DNA from 2 places in the Paraburkholderia sp. J11-2 genome. Region 2 is predicted to be linked to the other one. Evidence: predicted binding sites of a transcription regulator. Region 2 holds the regulator's gene; the other holds the start of a gene.
The links. The regulator FliA, encoded in region 2, starts transcription of late flagellar genes. The targets are predictions, from matches to a motif close to CTAAAGTTTNNNNNNNNNNNGCCGNTA.

Region 1: a site for FliA is predicted at 1,664-1,690, ahead of bcsB (cellulose biosynthesis cyclic di-GMP-binding regulatory protein BcsB). Genes of this name have one in related genera too.

Annotation. Positions count from the first base shown of each region.
Region 1 covers NZ_CAJMYY010000017.1:168,415-171,822, reverse strand. The annotation lists gene bcsB (cellulose biosynthesis cyclic di-GMP-binding regulatory protein BcsB) at 1-1,597, opposite strand, end outside; gene U5A57_RS24060 (O-methyltransferase) at 2,029-2,697, shown strand; gene U5A57_RS24055 (TonB-dependent siderophore receptor) at 2,799-3,408, opposite strand, start outside.
Region 2 covers NZ_CAJMYY010000025.1:100,278-103,685, forward strand. The annotation lists gene U5A57_RS30190 (flagellar protein FlgN) at 1-49, shown strand, start outside; gene U5A57_RS30195 (GNAT family N-acetyltransferase) at 140-625, opposite strand; gene U5A57_RS30200 (DUF1778 domain-containing protein) at 588-920, opposite strand; gene U5A57_RS30205 (RNA polymerase sigma factor FliA) at 1,157-1,888, opposite strand; partial or broken gene U5A57_RS30210 (MinD/ParA family protein) at 2,245-3,027, opposite strand; gene flhF (flagellar biosynthesis protein FlhF) at 3,020-3,408, opposite strand, start outside.

The sequences.
Region 1 (3,408 bases), on a different contig from region 2:
CGATGACCGAGTCGGGATCGACGGCCGCACGCGCGACATCGGTGGCGGTGGACGTGCACAGGCCCGTCTTCTGCGAATCGATATGAAACTGGAACTGGAACTGGTTGTCGCTGCCCACGCGGAACGCGGGAATCTCCAGATTGGTCGCAGCGCGCGTGTCCGAGCCCGAGAGCAGCGGCACGTTGATGCGCGCTTCGTCGGCGGCGCGCGTGACGGGCCGCAGCCGCTGCGAGCGCACGAGCTGATCGTTGATGCTCACGTTGAGCACCGAGTCGTTCCACGCGGAAGGCGCCGTGTAGCGATAGCGGATATCGAGCGGCACGTTGCCCCGCGCCCACGCGTAGAGGTCGGCGGGCACGCGCAGATTCACGCGGATCGCGGGCGGGTTGTAGCCCGACACCTGGAGCTGCTGCGGGTCGGTGACCAGCTCGCGGAACAGCACGGGCCGGTCGGTGGGCACCCAGTTCGGCGCGTCGTAGGGCTTGCGCTCAGGCCCGAGATCGATCGACTTCACCATCACGCTGTTGCCCGTCATGCCCGCCTGCCCGAGCGCGAGTGCATAGGCGGCGTTCTGGAGTTCCTCGGGCGTGCGGCCCGCGAGCACGAGGAGCTTGCGTCCCGACTGCGGATCGGCGGCCGGGTTCGCCATGACCGAGATCGTGGGGCCCGTGATCTCCGGCAGCTTCAGCCCCTCGGGCACCTGCCCCGGCAGCACGAGCGCGATGGCGTTGGCGTCGGGTGGCACCGTGCGCGTGACCGGGAAGCGCGAGCCGCGATAGCTCGCGAGCGCGCCGAGCCACGACGAGACCACGCCCGCCGCACGCAGCACGGGCACGCCCGCGTTGGCGGCCAGCACGAAGGGCACGCGCACGAGCCGGTTGTCGTGGCGGTCGAAGAACGGCACGGGCAGCAGCGCAAGACTATCCGGCAGGACGATGCCCGCCGTGTTGAGCGTGAGCGACGTCTCGGGACTCACGTCGGCCCAGAGGCTCGAATGATAGGCATCCTCGCAATGATCGAGCGTGTAGTGCGCGATCATCTGCACGGTGATGCGGTTGTAGTCGGTGAAGAGGCGCGGATCGAGATCGATCTCACTCGTCACGAGTTGCCCGGCTGTTTCCTTCACGAGCGGAATCGTCGCGACGACTTCACCGTTCACAAACACCTTGAGATGCGAAAGCGACCAGATCAGCGAGGGCGAGTAGGTGTAGACGAGCTTGAGCTTCGCGCCAGTCACCACTTCGTCGGTGCGCACGTCGACGCTCATGCCGGCGGTGGGATCGAGCCCGCGCAGCGCGATCGGCCCGTACACACCCATCTGGCGCAGCGTGAACGTGCGTGAGCGCGGCTCGCCAAGCGGCGCGGGCGCGGCAGGCCCGGGAATGACGGCGCCGGGCGCCGTCTGGATGACAACGGGCCCGGTCACCGCGGCGGAGGCCGCTGCCGGCGCGGCAGCGGGAACGTCGCTTGCTCCGGGCGCTGCCGCCTTGGTGGTCTGTGTAGCCGCGATAGCCGATTTGTCCACCGCGAAGAGGCTCGCCCCCAGCAGCAATCCGGCGACGAGCGCGCCCAGCCCAACTTGAACGGATAGTCGCATCGCAACAGCCCTTTGTTTTCTTCGCAGTGACTGTCTTTATCCAGTAAAGACAGCGATCAGGGATATTAGCGGCGTGGTGCCGCCAGTCGTTATCTCGAAACGGCGTCAATGTGGGTGGAGTGTAGCGGAGAGCAGAGGATCGTGCCCTATGAATGCACGTGTTTATGCCTGTTGCGTAGCGCGCGCAGAAGACGGGCCGGCGCGGCCTGGCGGCCGATTTGACAGTTGCGCGCGTGGGTGCGGCGGCCCGCTTGGGGCGTTTGACAATTCCTGAGCGCGCAACAAAGAGCGGCGGCGTTGCGAATGCGCAACGGGGTCTTGCGCCTCGCGTGCCGAGTCAGCTTTCAGAGTCATTCAATCAGGATCCCGAACTGATGTTGCGCGAGCGGATGCGGTAATCTTGGCAGCGTGATCCAGACGGGAACAGGGTAGTGAACGAGCAAACGTGGCAAGCAGTGGATGACTGGTTCTGCGACCGGCTGATCGGCCCGGATGACGCGCTCGACGGCGCGCTCGCGGCAAGCGCGAAGGCGGGCCTGCGTGCGATCAACGTGGCGCCAAATCAGGGCAAGTTTCTGCATCTGCTCGCGCGCATTCAGGGCGCGCGGCGCATACTCGAAATCGGCACGCTGGGCGGCTATAGCGCGATCTGGCTTGGGCGCGCGCTGCCCGACAATGGCGCGATGGTGTCGCTCGAATTCAGCCCGGAGAACGCGGCCGTTGCGCGCGCCAACATCGCGCGCGCGGGGCTCGATGCGAAGGTCAAGGTCGTGACGGGACTTGCGCTCGAATCGCTCGACGCGCTGATTGCGCAAGGCGAGCCGGCGTTCGACTTCGTGTTTATCGACGCGGACAAGAGCAACAATCCGAACTACCTCGAACGCGTGCTGAAGCTATCGCGTCCCGGTACGGTCATCGTTGCCGATAACGTGGTGCGGGAAGGGCGCGTGGCCGATCCTGCACATCACGAGGACGATGTGGTCGGCTTGCGGCGCTACTTCGACATGCTGGCTCACGACGAGCGGCTGGCGACGACCGCTGTGCAGACGGTGGGAAGCAAGGGCTGGGATGGGTTTGCGATTACGGTGGTGGGCAGATAACGAACGTGCGTTGTCCGTAGACATACGGTAAAAGCAAAAAGGGCCTGGCAGATGAACTGCCGGGCCCTTTCTTCATAGCGCTATGTGCGCTCGATTGCCGATCAGAAGTCCGTCGTCATCGAGAACAGCACGGTACGCGGCGCACCCATCGTCAGATAGCCGCCGTTGGTCGACGACCAGTACGCCTTGTTCGCGAGGTTATACACGTTCGCGCGGAACGTAGTCGGACGCCCGAACACGTTCGTCGCATAGCGCGCACCGATATCCACCGTGTCCCATGCCTTGATCGACATGGTGTTGGCCGCGTCGAAATACTGCGGACCCGTATGCGTCCAGCGCGCCGAAAGCGTGAGGCCCTGAACCCAGGGCACGTCGTACTCGGCGCCCAGGTTGAGCAGGAAGCTCGGCACGCCCACCGGCGTCTTGCCGTCGGTCGAGCCGCCGTCGGTGTCGAGTTGCACGGCGTTGATATAGGTTGCGCCCGCAATCAAACGCACGCCCTTGTACACCTCGCCGAACACCGACGCCTCCACGCCGCGATGGCGCTCGTTGCCGTTGGCCACATAGGCGCCCGCGCTATTGGTGTACGTCTGCGGCTTTTCGAGCTGGAACAGCGCGAGCTGCGCGCCGTACTTGCCGTTGTCGTACTTGGCGCCCACTTCATACTGTTTCGTGCGTTCCGGCGCGAGCTGCGCGCCATAGTTCGTCGTG
Region 2 (3,408 bases):
CGCGATGCTGTACGGCCCCGATGGGCGGCTGCCGGCGTTCGGGCTGTAAGCGGCGCTCACCAGGGATTCGCCAAAGACAAAAGCCGAAGCGTTGCCGCTTCGGCTTTTTTGTTTGGGGCAACGGATCGCCTTCAGATTTTCATGCCTGCTTGATCGTCGCGACCGGCAGGAAGAGTCTGCGCGGCGCATCGGTGAACGGCTCGAATCCGTATTTCCGATAGAAGCCCGCTGCGTTCTCATCGAGCGCATCGACGAGAACACACTGCACGCCCACCGACTCCGCCGTTGTCAGAACAACATCCAGTGCGTGCATCAGCAGATATTCGCCAAGGCGCTGGCCCTGGTGCCGCCGGTCTACCGCCAGCCGGGCGAGCAGGACTGCGGACACGCTCCTCGGCAGCCGTGCGGCCGGCATTCCCTGCGTTTCTACCGCTGTCGCCGCAAGGGCGTAGTAGCCCGCAATCGTGCGCGGCGCGGACGACACCGCTGCAACGTAAGTGCGAGATAGATTCTTCTTTTGGTGCTGACTCGCTACGTGGCGAATCCATTCGCTCATCGAGTCGACGCCGCAGTCGAAGCTGCTGCGGTCATCGCTCTCCCTCAGCTGACGAATCTGCGTTTGCACTCTTGTTCTTCCTGAAGCGAGCCATCGCGCGCTGCAACGCTTCATTGGGCTTCGGCGGCTCGTCCAGCAAAGCGAAGAAGCGCTTCGATTCGTCCATCGTCAGGCGAATGGAACGAATGACCTCTTCCTGCTCGATAACCTGCTCCGCGGCCCGAAGCGCGGCCTGCACAATAAACTGGTTGAGGGTGCTGCCCGAAAGGTCTGCAGCAAGCTGCAGGATTTCCTGTTTCTCCGCGCTCAACCGGGCAGTGATTCGCCCGCGGCTGGAGTTTTCCATACCGTTGTTGATAGCCATTGTTCATCCTTTTTTCGGGCCTGGCACACGCCTGCATCGTTTGGCGGATGCGCGGCCCGAGGTTCACGTTCGCGTCGCTCTCCACTGACGGAGTGGAGTCACTATATCACGCGTGGTGCCAAATTGGCACCACGCGATTCGAACTGCCCGCCAAACAAAAAAGCCGGAGCGCTCCCGCACTCCGGCTCTTTCACCGCAACCCCGCCCACGCCAGTCAAGGCGCGGCGTCTACCGCCTCAATTCTCCTGGCCGGCCCACGCCATCTCGCGCAGCCGCGTACGCAAGCGCGCCACCGCCTGGCTGTGCAGCTGGCACACGCGCGACTCGCTCACCTCCATCACCGCGCCGATTTCGCGCAGGTTCATGCCGCGCTCGTAATAGAGCGACATGAGCAGCTTCTCGCGCTCGGGCAGCCGCTCGATCGCTTCGACGAGCGCGCCGCGCAGGCTGTCGTCGAGCAGCGCCGAAAGCGGGTCCGAGTGATCGACGCAATAGCGGTCGAGGAACGGTTCGTCCTCGGCGGAGCGGTCGAAGTCTTCGTAGTAGATGAGCTGGCTGCCATGCAGGTCCTGCAGCATGCTCTGGTATTCGTCGAGCGGCATGCTCAGATGCTCGGCGATCTCCGTTTCGCTCGCCGAGCGCCCGAGCCGCTGCTCCACCTGGTGCACCGCGCTTTCCACTTCGCGCGAGGTGCGGCGCAGGCTGCGCGGCAGCCAGTCGTTGCTGCGCAGCTCGTCGAGCATCGCGCCGCGAATGCGCTGGCTCGCGTAGGTCTCGAACTGCGCGCCCTGATCTTCCTTGTAGCGGTTGGCCGCGTCGAGCAGGCCGATCATGCCGGCCTGGATCAGGTCGTCGAGGTCCACGCTCGCCGGCATCTTGGCTACGAGCTGCAAGCCGAGCCGTCTGACGAGCGGCGCGTACTTCGCAAGCACGTCGGCCTGCGAAATTTTTCCTTGAGCGTTATACATCGTGCTCTCCACTTCTCATGTCCCTGATTGGCGTCGTCGTGAGCACGTCAAACGTGCTGCGGCGACGTGCGCTGCGCGGGCGTATCGGTCCGCCAGCCCACATGGGCCGGTGCGGACGCGGATGTTGCGTTGGGTGCGGGATGCACACCCGTCACGCTGGCTACGAACGAGTCGGCGTTCGCGGCGAGCGCGCTGTGTGCGGCGTTTGCTGCATGCGTAGCGTGTAGCTGGACGCCGTCTCGCGGCACGCCGTCCAGGTCGTCGGCGGGTGCGTCGCCCGCCGCTTCGTGTGCTTCGTCCGTGGGGACGAACGCGGCGCTGGCGCGCGCCGTGGCCGGCGAGCACGCCGAAACCGCGGGTCGCATGGGCCAGTGCGGCAGTTCGGCGGCCACGTGCCGGAAGTCGCGCGCGGCGTTCGTCGAGGGAAACGCATCGACGATGCAGCGCGCGAGCTTGAGCGCCTGCGCCATGTGCTGATCGGCGGCGACGCATCCGGCGCTTTCGAGCGACACGCTCAGGTAGCGGCTCGCCACCCCAGCGAGGTTCTCGATTGCGGTGTGCGCGTCGCTCGCATTCGCGACATGATTCGCAAGCACACGAAACTGTGCGATCGCATGCGCGAAGTGCAGCCGCTTCATGCACGCATACGCATCCGTGATCGACTGCGCGCCGATGCGCATGACGATCAGCACGTCATGCGCGTGCATGGCGAGCGGCGAGAGCGCGCCTTCGGCGTCGAGCTGCGCGTCGATCAATACGATGTCCGCGGGGCCCGAAATGACTTTTTGCAGTTGCGCGGACGTGTACTGCGCGCGGTTGTCGCGCGAGGCGGCCAGCACGCCGAAGCCGAGTGCGTGACGCCCCACGGCTTCGTCGAGCGTGCGCTCGCCGCGCATCACGGCGGCGAAGTTGCCCGCGCCGCGCACATTGCCCACCAGCGAGCAGACCGAGCGGGGTCCGAGGCACTCGTCGATCACGAGCACGTCCTTACCCTGCGCGGTGAGCGCCGCCGCGAGATTGACCACGGCGGTCGTGCGGCCGGGCGAACCCGCGCCGCCTGTCACCGCGACCACGCGCGAGCCTTCGCGCGCGAGGAGCCGCCGCAGCCCTTCAGCCTGATCGATTACGAACTTATCCAAACCTGACCTCGGGAGCCTGCGAATTCGAACGCGTCGAGAGTGCCGACAGCAGCGCCGGGATATCGTCTTCGTGCGGCACGAACGGCGAGCTCTCTCGCGGTATGCAGAACGCGCTGCGGATCAGGAAGCGGCGCGTCGCCACGTAAAGGTTCTCGGGAACCTTCTGGCCCGTCGAGACGTAATGCACCGGCAGCTTGTAGCGCAGCACCGTGTCGAGCGCGCTGCCGAGGTTGGTCGCCTCGTCGAGCTTGGTGAGGATGCAGCCCGTGAGCGGCGCGTTTTCCGGGCCGCTCTGGTAGGCCTGCACGACTTCGTTGAGCGTGTCGCCGTGGTTGGTCGCCGAGAGCAGCAGCAGGCGCTGCACCGGGCGGCCGGCGCCGC